2 linked regions of the Piscinibacter gummiphilus genome follow. Each later gene encodes a partner of the first gene's protein in a complex. Links are inferred from orthologs where the notes say so. Each region holds a gene or a part of one and is shown on either strand. Other genes may lie near its edges.

Region 1 (6,614 bases):
GCGGATCGTGATCTCGGTGGGGCCATCGCCGCGCAGCCAGCCGGTCACCTGCGGCAGGCCTTCGAGTTCGCGTGCATTCGCGTCGCTGCGTTCGTACAGGCGCGTGAGGCCCGTGGCCTTCAGCAGATGGTCGGCGATGACCTGTTTCCAGCGTTCGATGCCGGCCGACAGGAACTGGGCGCTCAGCGTGTCGCCGTAGCGGTCCACGATCAGGCCCGGCAGGCCGTCGGCCTCGCCATGGATCAGGCGCACGCCGTCGCTCGCGATGGGCAACCGCGCGCGGATGGCCACGGCCTCGCGGATGCGGCGCTCGAAGAAGCTGGCGTCGATGCGCTCGGCCTGGTCGAAGCTCCAGGCCCGCACGCGGATCTGCGACGCGGGGCTGTAGGCCGCCCACGCGAGGAAACTGCCGTCGTGGGCGTTGACCCGCACGGTTTCGCCGGGGTCGGCCTTGCCGCTGGCGATGCTGCCCGGGAACACCCAGGGGTGGCGCTTGCGCAGGGAGCGGTCCTTGCCCTCCCTCAGAACGATCGTCTTCATGCCCCGGATTGTCGCGCTACTTCTTCTTCGCCCGCGGATGCGCCGCGTCGTACACCTTCGCGAGGTGCTGGAAGTCGAGCTTCGTGTAGACCTGCGTGGTGCGGATGTTCGCGTGGCCCAGCAGCTCCTGCACCGCGCGCAGGTCGCCGCTGGACTGCAGCACGTGCGACGCGAACGAGTGCCGCAGCATGTGCGGATGGACGTGCGTGGGCAGGCCCGCCTGCACCGCGCGCCGCTTGAGCCGCGCGCGCACCTGCGCCGCGGTGAGCCGCGTGCCGCGCTGGTTGACGAACAGCGCCGGCTCGTCGGCCCGCGCCATCGTGGACCGCAGCGCGAGCCACCCGGCCAGCGCCTTCAGCGCGGGCCCGCCCACCGGCACACCGCGCCGCTTGCTGCCCTTGCCGAACACGTGGGCGAGGCCGTCGGCCGCGTCGATCCAGCCCGCGGTCTCGGGCCCGGCCACGAGGTCGAGGCCCTCGAGTTCACCGACCCGCAGCCCGCAGCCGTACAGCAGCTCGACGACACACTGGTCGCGCGCGGCGATGGCGGGGTCGTCGTGTTCCGCGGGCGCTTCGGCGAGGGTCACCGCCTGGTCGACGGACAGCGCCTTCGGCAGCGGGATGGCCGCCTTCGGCGCGCGCACGCCTTCGACCGGGTTCAGGTCGACGAGCCCGTCGCGCCCCAGCCAGCGGTAGAAGCCCCGCCAGGCCGACAGCACCAGCGCGATGCTGCGCGGCGCGAGGCCACTGGCGCGCAGCTGCGCGGCCCAGCGCCGCACGTGGTGCACCTGGGCCCGGCGCAGCTCGACGGGCTGCCCCTCGGCGAAACGCTGCAGGCGCAGGAGCGCCTCGTGGTACAGCGCCAGCGTGCGGGGCGCGAGCTTGCGCTCGACCTGCAGGTGCTGCAGGTGGGACGCGATGTCGGGCGCGAGCGCCGCCTCCGAAGGGGCGGCGTTGGCATCGACACCGGTCGCCATGCGCTCAGCGCGGCGGCAGCAGCCGCGACAAGCCGGCGCTGGCGAGGTCGCCGATGCGCACGAGGAAGTCGGTGCCCATGTCCGCGCTGAAACGCGTGGGATCGGGCGAACCGAGCACCAGCAGGCCGAAGGCCGGCGTGGCGAGGTCGTGGCGCAGCGGGATCAGTGCCATCGACGTGACGGTGGACGGGTCGTCGAGCCACGACGAGGCCTCGAACCCGGAGTTGATGCCGCAGTACGGTTGCGTGAGGCTCGTCGCGAAGCTCTGCGCGTCGACGCTCACGTCACGCGAGAACGGCTGGCCCTGGAACATCTCGGCCGCGCCCCAGAGGCGGATGCCCGCCTGCGGGATCATGAACTGGTGCTGCAGCTCGCTGACCAGCACCTCGGGCACGTCGCTCGGGTTCTGCGTCAGCAGGATCTGGCGCGTCCAGCGGTGCAGCCGGTCGGCGATGGCGAGGTTCTCCTGGCCGTAGCGGATCATCTCGACGATGCGCAGCTCCAGGCCCTTGTGCTTGTCGCGCAGCATTTCCATCTGCCGCTCCTGCAGCGAGACGGCGCGCTGGCCGTGCGGGCTGGTGAGCTGGATGGACGCCAGCAGTTCGGCGTGGCGTTCGAAGAACCCGGGCGTGTTGACCAGGTAGTTCGCGATGTCGGTTTCGGTGATGCCTTGCAGGTTCATGCTACTCACAGTTCGATTGCTCCTTCGTAGACGGTGACGGCCGGGCCGGTCATCAGGACCGGCGCGTCGCCCCCTTGCCATTCGATCGTCAGGCGGCCGCCGCGCGTCTCGACGTCGACAACCGCGTCGAGCAGCCCCCGCCGGATGCCGGCGACCACGGCCGCGCATGCACCGGTGCCGCAGGCCAGCGTCTCGCCGGCGCCGCGTTCGTAGACGCGCAGGCGCACGTGGCGGCGGTCCACCACCTGCAGGAAGCCGGCGTTCACGCGCCGCGGGAAACGGGGATGGGATTCGATGGCGGGCCCCTGCGTGGCGACCGGTGCCGTGTCGACGTCGGTCACGACCTGCACCGCATGCGGGTTGCCCATGGACACCGCGGCGATCTCGACCCGTTCGCCGTTCACGTCGAGCGGCCACAGCGGCGAGTCGGCGACAACACGGGGCTCCAGGCCCGACGGATCGAACGGCACGCGGGCCGGCTCGAACACCGGCGCACCCATGTCGACCGTGACACGGCCGTCGTTCTGCAGCCGCAGCTCGAGCAGCGAGTTCAGGGTCTCGACGCGGATGGTGGACTTGTCGGTGAGGCCCTTGTCGACCACGTAGCGCACGAAGCATCGCGAGCCGTTGCCGCACTGCTCCACCTCCTCGCCGCTGCCGCCGTTGAAGATGCGGTAGCGGAAGTCGACGCCCGGCGTGGCGGTGCGTTCGACGAGGAGGATCTGGTCGGCGCCCACGCCGAAGTGGCGGTCGCCCAGGTGGCGCAGCTGCGCCTCGGTCAGGTCGAGCGGGGCGCGGGTGGCGTCGAGCACGACGAAGTCGTTGCCCGCGCCATGCATCTTGGTGAATGGCAGTCGCATCCCGCGATTATCCGCCCGGCGGTTCAATACAACGAGGGTTCACCCGCCGGCCGGGTCTTGAAACGCTTGTGGACCCACAGGTACTGGGCCGGGTTGTGGCGGATCTCCGCCTCGATCCACTTGTTCATCGCGGCCGTGTCGGCCAGCGCGTCGTCGGTGGGGAAGTGGGTCCACGGCTCGCCGAAGCGCACGCGGTAGCCCTGCCCGCCCGGCAGCATCTCGGCGATCACGGGCTGCACCACCATGTCGAGCGCCTTGGCCATGCGCGACGGGGCCAGCAACGTGGCGCACGGCACCCCGAAGAACGGCACGAACGCGGCGTCCCGTTCGCCGAAGTCCATGTCGGGCAGGTTGAAGAACGCCACGCCGCGGCGGATGGCCCGGATCAGCGGCAACGCCTTGTCGCTGCGCGGGAAGATCTGCGCATGGCCGAAGCGCAGGCGGCCGCGGCGGATCACCGCGTCCATCGCCTTGTTGCTCTGCTCCTGGTACATCGAGCAGCCCTCGTGCTCCTGGAACAGCAGCACCGCGACCCCGGCCACGTCGAGGCCCATGAAGTGCGGCACGAGCCACATCACCGGCTTGCTGCTGCGCTCGGCGAGCTTCACGTCGCCCTCGACGTGGATCACCTTCTTCAGGCGCTCGGCCGACGCGAACCACAGCAGGCTGCGTTCGAGGATGCTGCGGCCCAGCCACTGGAAGTGTTCCTTGCCGAGCTTGCGGCGGTCTTCCAGGGTCAGGTCCGGGAAACACAGTTCGAGGTTGCGCAACGCGATGCGGCGGCGCGACGACGCGACACGCCACAGCAGGCTGCCCAGCCCGCGCCCGAGGGCGGCCAGCACCGACAACGGCAGCCATTGCAGCAGCCACAGGAACCCCAACAGCAGTCGTGTCGCCACGCGTTTACTCCTTGTTCTCCGAGGCCGCGGGCTGTTCGCGCGGGGCCTTGTACCGGTGGTAGCCCCACAGGTACTGCGACGGGCGCTGGCGGATCAGCCCCTCCATCGCCCGGTTGATCGCGGCCGCGGATTCTGCCGCATCGGCGGGCAGCGCCTCCGGGAACGGCAGGAAGCGCTGCACGAAACCCGCGCCGTGAGGCAGCCGTTCGCCCCAGGTGAGCAGCAGCGTGGCGCCGGTCTGCTGCACGAGGCGCGAGGCCAGCGTCATCGTGTACGCGGGCTGGCCGAAGAACGGGGCCCACACGCCCATGCCGTCGGGCGGCACCTGGTCGGGCAGCAGGCCCACCATCTCGCCCTTGCGCAGGGCCCGGATCATCTGGCGCACGCCCGACAGCGTGGCCGGCGCGGCCATCAGGTTCGGCCGCTCGCGGGAGGTACGGACCAGTTCCTTCAGCAGCGGGTGGCGCGCCGGCCGGTACAGCACGGTGATGGGCTGGGTGGCGCCGAACCGCTCGGCGATGGCCTGGGCCGTCACCTCGAAGCTGCCCATGTGCGGCGTGAGCAGCAGCACGCCCTGGCCCTGGGCCAGCGCGTCGGCCAGCAGCCCCTCGTTCTCGAAGCGCACCTTCGGGAGGATGGGCTCGCCGGGCGGGCGGCCCCACAGGTACGGGATCTCGGCCACCATGCGCCCGGCCGACGCGATGGCACCGCGCCATTCGGCCTCGGGGACACCCGCGAGGGTGGCGTTGGCCTGGAGCCGGCGCCGGTAGGTGGGCGAGCAGGCGTAGGTGATCCAGCCCAGCAGCGCGCCGAGGGCATGCAGCACGCGCAGCGGAAACCTGGAGAACCAACGGAATAGGGTCAGCATCGGGTGGGGAAGTCTCTATAATGCTCGGGTCGCCGAGTTATTGAACTACTTGCAGGGCGACTCAAAAATTCTGCTAAAGCGTTCGCCGCTCGAAAACCCTCCGGTCCGGCAACGCGTTTCCAACCATTGCCTGGAGTTTAAGAGTGTCGAACGATTTCCTTTTCACTTCCGAATCCGTCTCCGAAGGCCACCCCGACAAGGTCGCCGACCAGATCTCGGACGCCATCCTCGACGCCATTTTCAAGCAAGACCCCCGTTCGCGTGTCGCCGCCGAGACGCTGACTAACACGGGTCTCGTGGTGCTCGCCGGTGAAATCACCACGAACGCGCACGTCGACTACATCCAGGTCGCGCGCGACACCATCAAGCGCATCGGCTACGACAACACCGACTACGGCATCGACTACAAGGGTTGTGCCGTGATGGTCTGCTACGACAAGCAGAGCAACGACATCGCCCAGGGCGTCGACCACGCGTCCGACGACCACCTCAACATCGGCGCCGGCGACCAGGGCCTGATGTTCGGCTACGCCTGCGACGAGACGCCGGAACTGATGCCGGCCCCGATCCACTACGCCCACCGCCTCGTCGAGCGCCAGGCCCAGCTGCGCAAGGACGGCCGCCTGCCGTTCCTGCGCCCGGACGCCAAGAGCCAGGTGACGATGCGCTACGTCGACGGCAAGCCGCACTCGATCGACACCGTCGTGCTCTCCACGCAGCACCACCCCGACCAGAGCGAAACCTCGTCGAAGATGAAGCCCTCGTTCATCGAGGCCGTCATCGAGGAGATCATCAAGCCGGTGCTCCCGAAGGAGTGGCTGAAGGAAACGAAGTACCTGATCAACCCGACCGGCCGCTTCGTCATCGGCGGCCCGCAGGGTGACTGCGGCCTGACCGGCCGCAAGATCATCGTCGACACGTACGGCGGCGCCTGCCCGCACGGCGGTGGCGCCTTCAGCGGCAAGGACCCGAGCAAGGTCGACCGCTCGGCCGCCTACGCCGCCCGCTACGTCGCGAAGAACGTCGTGGCCGCCGGCCTCGCCCGCCAGTGCCAGGTGCAGGTGGCGTACGCCATCGGCGTGGCCCGCCCGATGAACGTGACCGTCTACACCGAAGGCACGGGCGTGATCCCCGACGACAAGATCGCCGCGCTCGTCAACGAGCACTTCGACCTGCGTCCGAAGGGCATCATCCAGATGCTCGACCTGCTGCGCCCGATCTACGAGAAGACCGCTGCGTACGGCCACTTCGGCCGGGAAGAGCCGGAGTTCACGTGGGAAGCCACCGACAAGGCCGCCGTGCTTCGCGCCGCGGCTGGCCTGAAGTAAAAGGCCCGTCATCCCGGCGAAGGCCGGGACCCTCGGCGCCCGCAACAGGCGCCGAGGCGTGATCGACCGCACGGGGTCCCGGCCTCCGCCGGGATGACAACGTTGTCGGCCCCGGTTTCCCCGGGCCGACCCTGAGCCGATGTGTGCAGTTGCTGCTGCAGAATGGGCGACCGGCCTTCGGGCCGCCCCGAGCCAGCGACCGCCTTGTTCCGCACCCTGCGAGTTCAACTGATCGTCGGCAGCGTGGCCATCTTCGTGGTCATGCTGGGGCTGCTGCTTTGGAACGCCAACAGCCTCGTCACCACCGCGCTCGCGCGCCAGTTCGACACCGAGGCCGACCAGCTCCGCCCGCTGCTCAACGCCGCCGTCTCGCCGCTGCTGGCCAGCCGCGACTACGCCACCCTCAGCACCGTCGTCCGTGAAAGCGTGGCCGAGCGCGGCCTCGCGTACCTGGAGGTGGT
Region 2 (6,552 bases), 4.7 Mb from region 1 along the record:
CTCGACCGCGAGGTCGGCGTCGTGCATGTTCATCAGCTGCAGCACTTCACCTTCGGCGATCACGTTGGTGGCGTCGGCCAGCACCTCGAGCACGCGCATGCGGTTCACCGACACCATCATCTGGAAGGCGCGGGAGTAGAGGAAGTCGCCGACGAGCACGCTGGCCGCGTTGCCGAACAGCGCGTTGGCGGTCTGGCGGCCGCGGCGCAGGTCGGACTCGTCGACCACGTCGTCGTGCAGCAGCGTGGCCGTGTGGATGAACTCGACCGTGGCGGCCAGTTCATAACGTTCGCGGCCCTGGAAGCCGAGTGCGTTCGCGAAGAGCAGCACGAGCATCGGGCGCAGGCGCTTGCCGCCCGCGCTGATGATGTAGTGCGAGATCTGGTTGATCAGGACGACCTCGGAGGCGAGCCGGTGTCGGATGACGGCGTCCACCTCGCGCATCTCCGCCGCGATGAAGGCGGCGTGGCTGGATGGAACTTCGGTGGGGGCGGGGGAAGACGGCTGCACGTTGGGCTCAATTGGGTAGCGGAATTATAGGAAGAGCCGGGCGTGTACCGGCCGTCCACCCCCTAGGAGCCGAGGGAGGCGGTCAGACTCCCCACAGTGCTGCACAATTTTTTGGCACCGGCCCGGAACGCGTGCTAGAATGTCCGGCTCTGCGTTTCCAAGCAGGGCGGTACCGTGGGCGTCCGGGCGAAAGCCGGGGTGACCAGGGACCGATTCATTGAAAGGCTGATATGTACGCGCTCATCAAAACCGGTGGCAAGCAATACAAGGTTGCTGCCGGCGAAAAAATTAAAGTCGAACAGATTGCTGCGGACGTTGGCCAAGAGATCACGATCGACCAGGTGCTGGCAGTGGGTGCCGGCGCAGACCTGAAGGTCGGGACTCCCTTGGTTGCCGGCGCAACGGTGGTGGCGAAGGTGGTGGCCCATGGCCGTCACGACAAGGTCCGCATCTTCAAGATGCGCCGCCGCAAGCACTACCAGAAGCGGCAAGGTCACCGTCAGAACTTCACCGAGCTGGAAATCAGCACCGTGAACGCCTGACCTTCGGCAACCTGAATCCGATTCTCCAGGAGTTAAAGCACCATGGCACAGAAAAAGGGCGGCGGTTCCACACGGAACGGCCGCGACTCTCAACCGAAGATGCTGGGCGTGAAAGCGTTCGGCGGGCAAGTCATCTCGGCCGGTTCGATCATCGTCCGCCAGCGTGGCACCCAGTTCCACCCCGGCGTGAACGTCGGCATCGGCAAGGACCACACGCTGTTCGCGCTCACCGACGGTACCGTCGAGTTCGCGGTCAAGGGTTCGGCCAACCGCCGCACCGTCAGCATCAAGGCCTGAAGAAGCCGGAGCTGCACCGCAGCTTCGCTTCCCGCCTGATCGAACGAAGCCCCGGTCCGCCGGGGCTTTGTTTTTTCGGCCGAGGAATCAGGACCGGGCCGGTCGCTTACCATTCGCGACCGAGTCCCTCAAATCGAACGGATGCCCTGGGTGTCCGTCAGGACACACCATGAAATTCGTTGACGAAGCCACCATCGATGTCGTGGCAGGCGACGGCGGCAACGGCTGCATGAGCTTCCGCCGCGAGAAGTTCCTCCCGTTCGGCGGCCCGAACGGGGGCGACGGCGGCAAGGGCGGCAGCGTGTACGCCATGGGCGACCGCAACCTCAACACCCTGATCGACTACCGCTACGCCCGCCGCCACGAGGCACGCCGCGGCGAGAACGGCCGTGGCTCCGACCAGTTCGGCGCCGCCGCGGAAGACATCGTGCTGCGCATGCCGATGGGCACGATCATCACCGACGTCGAGACTGGCAACGTGATCGCCGAGCTGCTGGTGCCGGACGAGAAGATCCTGATCGCCAAGGGCGGTGACGGCGGCTTCGGCAACATGCACTTCAAGACGAGCACGAACCGCGCGCCGCGCCAGAAGACCCCCGGCTGGCCCGGCCAGGCCTTCAAGCTCAAGCTCGAGATGCGCGTGCTGGCCGACGTGGGCCTGCTGGGCATGCCCAACGCGGGCAAGTCGACGCTGATCGCGGCCATCTCGAATGCCCGCCCGAAGATCGCCGACTATCCCTTCACCACGCTGCACCCGAACCTGGGCGTGGTGCGCGTGCAGGCCGAGCAGAGCTTCGTCGTGGCCGACATTCCCGGCCTGATCGAGGGCGCGTCCGAAGGGGCCGGCCTCGGCCACCTCTTCCTGCGCCACCTGCAGCGCACGCACCTGCTGCTGCACCTCGTCGACATGGCCCCGTTCGACGAAAGCATCGACCCGGTCGCCCAGGCGAAGGCCATCGTGGCCGAACTGAAGAAGTACGACGACGAGCTCTACGAGAAGCCGCGCTGGCTCGTGCTGAACAAGCTCGACATGGTGCCGGAGGACGAACGCGAGAAGCGCGTGAAGGACTTCGTCAAGCGCTTCAAGTGGAAGGGCCCGGTGTTCCAGATCTCCGCGCTGACGCGCGAGGGCTGCGAAGGCCTCGTGCACGCGATCTACGAACACGTGTCGAAGCTGAAGAACGTGGTGCCGGACGATCCGGACCCCCGTTTCGACAAGGCCGAAGCCCAACAGCCCTCGTCGTCTCATGAGTGACGTGCTCAAGAACGCACGACGCATCGTCGTGAAGGTGGGTTCGAGCCTCGTGACCAACGAGGGTCGCGGCATCGACGCCGAGGCCGTGGGCAACTGGTGCCGCCAGATGGCGGCGCTGGCCGCCGAGGGCCGGGAGGTGGTGATGGTGTCGAGCGGTGCCATCGCCGAGGGCATGAAGCGCCTCGGGTGGCGCACGCGCCCGAAGGAGATCCACGAGCTGCAGGCCGCCGCCGCGGTGGGCCAGATGGGCCTCGCGCAGATCTACGAAACGCAGCTGCGCGCGTACGGCATGGGCAGCGCCCAGGTGCTGCTCACGCACGCCGACCTCGCCGACCGCGAGCGCTACCTCAACGCCCGCTCGACGCTGCTGGCGCTGCTGCGCCTGAACGTGGTGCCGGTCATCAACGAGAACGACACCGTCGTCACCGACGAGATCAAGTTCGGCGACAACGACACGCTCGGCGCGCTCGTGGCGAACCTGATCGAGGCCGACGCCCTCGTCATCCTCACCGACCAGCGCGGCCTGTACTCGGCCGACCCGCGCAAGAACCCCGACGCGAAGTTCATCGACGTGGCCGAGGCCGGCACGCCCGAGCTCGAGCAGATGGCCGGCGGCGTGGGCTCGGCCATCGGCAGCGGCGGAATGATCACGAAGATCCTCGCCGCCAAGCGCGCCGCGCGCAGCGGTGCCTCCACGGTGATCGCCTGGGGCCGCGAGACCGACGTGCTGCTGCGGCTGGCTGCAGGCGAGGCCATCGGCACGGCGCTCACCGCCAGCACGGCGAAGATGGCCGCCCGCAAGCAGTGGATGGCCGACCACCTGAAGATGCGCGGCGCCGTGGTGGTGGACGATGGCGCGGTGTCGAAGCTGCGCGACGACGGCAAGAGCCTGCTGCCCATCGGCATGGTCGAGGTGATCGGCGAGTTCGTGCGGGGCGACGTGATCGCCGTGCGCAACGGTGCCGGCGTCGAGATCGCCCGGGGCCTCGCGAACTACTCCGCCGCGGAAGCGCGTCTCATCGCACGCAAGCCCTCGTCGGAGTTCGAGCGCCTGCTCGGCTTCACGCTCGAGCACGAGATGATCCACCGGGACAACCTGATCCTCAGCTGAGGACCAGGCCGGTCCCGGGCCGGGTCAGGTCTCGGGATCCTTGGGCGCCGGCGCCTGCGCGTTGTCGGCCTCGTCGGGCTCCACCGGCCCGGCGTGCAGTGGCGGCGGCGCCTGTTCTTCGTGCCGGTCGTCGTGCCGGTCGTCGTGCCCTTCGTCGCGGTGGTGCGTGCGCATGCCCGACCGCAGGTAGCGGTTGTGGTGGTTGCTGCGCGGCAGGAAGCGCGCGAGTTCGGTGAGGGCCATCTGGTAGACCTCGCGCTTGAACTCGATGACCCACTCGAGCGGCACCCAGTACTCGTTCCAGCGCCAGGCGTCGAACTCGGGGTGGTCGCTGGCGCGCAGGTTCATGTCGCTGTCGCGGCCCACGAGCTGCAACAGGAACCAGATCTGCTTCTGGCCGCGGTAGTGACCCCGGGCGTCGCGGCGGATGAAGTGGTCGGGCACCTCGTACCGCAGCCAGTCGCGCGTGCGCGCCACGATGCGGACGTGGTCGGGCAAGAGCCCCACCTCCTCGTGGAGCTCGCGGAACATCGCCTGCTCGGGCGTCTCGCCGTACTTGATGCCCCCCTGCGGGAACTGCCAGGAGTGGGTGCGGATGCGCTTGCCCCAGAACACTTGGTTACGGGGGTTGAGCAGGATGATGCCGACGTTGGGTCTGAACCCATCCCTGTCGAGCATAATCAACCTCGAAATCTCTAGTTGAAATCATTATTGCACCGGGATGACGGGAATCAACCCCGCAGAATCCCGCTCCGATTCTCCGCCGTTCCCCCCCGCTGATCCTCCGCCCTCACCGCCCAACTGCTGCCCATGAAAGCGTCCCAGTTTTTCATCTCCACCCTGAAGGAAGCCCCTGCCGAGGCCGAGGTCGTCAGCCAGAAGCTGATGATGCGCGCCGGGTACATCAAGCGCCTCGGGGCGGGCATCTACACCTACATGCCGATCGGGCTTCGGGTGATCCGCAAGGTCGAGAACGTGATCCGCGAGGAGATGGTGCGTGCCGGTGCCGTCGAGCTGCTGATGCCCGTGGTGCAGCCCGCCGAGCTGTGGCAGGAGTCCGGCCGCTGGGACAAGATGGGCCCGGAGATGCTGCGCGTCAAGGACCGCCATGACCGCGACTTCATCCTGCAGCCCACCAGCGAAGAGGTCATCACCGACATCGCCCGCCAGGAGCTGCGCAGCTACCGCCAGCTGCCGCGCAACTTCTTCCACATCCAGACGAAGTTCCGCGACGAGCGCCGTCCGCGTTTCGGCGTGATGCGCGGCCGCGAGTTCACGATGAAGGACGCGTACTCCTTCGACCGCAACGCCGAGGCCGCGGTGAAGAGCTACGAGGCCATGTACGCCGCGTACTGCCGCATCTTCGAGCGCCTGGGCCTGACCTACCGTGCGGTGGCCGCCGACACGGGCGCCATCGGTGGCGCGCTGTCGCACGAGTTCCAGGTCATCGCCGACACCGGTGAAGACGCGCTCGTGTACTGCCCCACGTCCGACTACGCCGCCAACATCGAGCTGGCCGAGGCGCTGCCGCTGATCGCCACGCGCGGCGCGGCCACGCAGGCCCTCGTGAAGACGCCCACGCCGGGCAAGAGCACGTGCGCCGACGTGGCGCAGCTGCTGTCGATCCCGCTGGAGCGCACGGTGAAGTCGCTGGTGCTGGCCACCGACGAGAAGACCGAGGCGGGCGATGTCACGAAGACCACGGTGTGGCTGCTGCTCGTGCGCGGCGACCACGACCTGAACGAGGTCAAGGCGAACAAGGTGCCGGGCCTGAACCAGGGCTTCCGCTTCGCCACCGTCGGCGAGATCGAGAGCCACTTCGGCACCAAGCCGGGTTACCTCGGCCCCGTGGGGCTGAAGCAGCCGGTGAAGATCGTGGCCGACCGCACCGTGGCGAACATGAGCGACTTCGTCGTCGGCGCCAACGAGGTCGATTTCCACATCACCGGCGTGAACTGGGGCCGCGACCTGCCCGAACCCGACCTCGTCGCCGACCTGCGCAACGTCGTCGAGGGCGACCCGTCGCCGGACGGCAAGGGCGTGCTCGCGATCCAGCGCGGCATCGAGGTGGGCCACGTGTTCAACCTCGGCACCGTGTACTCGAAGCCGCTGAACGCCACGTACCTCGACGAGAACGGCAAGCCGCAGCTGATGGAGATGGGCTGCTACGGCATCGGCGTCACGCGCATCCTGGGCGCGGCCATCGAGCAGAACAACGACGAGCGTGGCATCATCTGGCCGGCGGCCATGGCACCGTTCGAGCTCGTGCTGTGCCCCATCGGCTACGACCGCTCGGCCGACGTGCAGGCCGCCGCCGACAAGCTGTACGGCGAACTGCAGGCCCTGGGCGTGGACGTGATCCTCGACAACCGGGGCGAACGCCCGGGTGCGATGTTTGCCGACTGGGAGCTCGTGGGTGTGCCGCACCGCGTGGTGCTGGGCGACCGCGGCCTGAAGGACGGCCAGGTCGAGTACCAGGGCCGCCGCGACGCGCAGGCCGAGTCCGTGCCGCTCGCCGGCATCGTGGACTTCGTGAAGGCCAAGCTCGGACGATGAGCCCGGTGAGTCCCGCCGCCTCGGGTCTCACGAGGCGGCAGCTGGCGCTGGCGGCCCTCGCGGCCCCGTCGCTGTCCCTCGCGCCCGGCGTGGCGCTCGCCGGCCGCCAGGCCGAGGAACCGCTCGCCGACGCGGTGCGTTCGGTGCTGTCGGCTGCCATCGCGAACAACGCGCCCCCGAAGCCCACCTTCGACAACGTCGAGGCGCGCATCGCGTACCTGCGCTGGCTGGGCGAGATGAGCAACCGGCTCAAGCGCCGCAAGGCCGAGCACGTCACGCGG

Evidence for each region.
Region 2: the proteins of dapF (region 1) and A4W93_RS24540 are in contact, whole or in part, in a solved structure (PDB 5YGU), measured with the Escherichia coli proteins. The link is inferred for Piscinibacter gummiphilus from one-to-one orthologs.

Annotation. Positions count from the first base shown.
Region 1 is NZ_CP015118.1:693,617-700,230, reverse strand. Bases 1,132-3,916 are described here. They hold dapF (diaminopimelate epimerase), read right to left. Parts: upstream 3,059-3,916; coding sequence 2,204-3,058; downstream 1,132-2,203. Other genes in these bases: A4W93_RS03165 (LpxL/LpxP family acyltransferase), read right to left, coding at 3,082-3,916; A4W93_RS03175 (DUF484 family protein), read right to left, coding at 1,521-2,198; A4W93_RS03180 (tyrosine recombinase XerC), read right to left, coding at 1,132-1,516. In the rest of the region: A4W93_RS03185 (class I SAM-dependent rRNA methyltransferase), read right to left, coding at 1-540; more of A4W93_RS03180, read right to left, coding at 557-1,131; more of A4W93_RS03165, read right to left, coding at 3,917-3,957; A4W93_RS03160 (lysophospholipid acyltransferase family protein), read right to left, coding at 3,962-4,825; metK (methionine adenosyltransferase), read left to right, coding at 4,969-6,153; A4W93_RS03150 (ATP-binding protein), read left to right, coding at 6,358-6,614. UniProt on the Escherichia coli protein: Involved in the succinylase branch of the L-lysine biosynthesis and in the biosynthesis of the pentapeptide incorporated in the peptidoglycan moiety. Catalyzes the stereoinversion of LL-2,6-diaminopimelate (L,L-DAP) to meso-diaminopimelate (meso-DAP).
Region 2 is NZ_CP015118.1:5,366,491-5,373,042, reverse strand. Bases 2,567-5,289 are described here. They hold A4W93_RS24540 (RNA pyrophosphohydrolase), read right to left. Parts: upstream 4,394-5,289; coding sequence 3,740-4,393; downstream 2,567-3,739. Other genes in these bases: A4W93_RS24535 (proline--tRNA ligase), read left to right, coding at 4,526-5,289; proB (glutamate 5-kinase), read left to right, coding at 2,597-3,715; cgtA (Obg family GTPase CgtA), read left to right, coding at 2,567-2,604. Also shown: ispB (octaprenyl diphosphate synthase), read right to left, coding at 1-444; rplU (50S ribosomal protein L21), read left to right, coding at 741-1,052; rpmA (50S ribosomal protein L27), read left to right, coding at 1,095-1,349; more of cgtA, read left to right, coding at 1,519-2,566; more of A4W93_RS24535, read left to right, coding at 5,290-6,271; A4W93_RS24530 (lytic transglycosylase domain-containing protein), read left to right, coding at 6,268-6,552. UniProt on the Escherichia coli protein: Master regulator of 5'-end-dependent mRNA decay.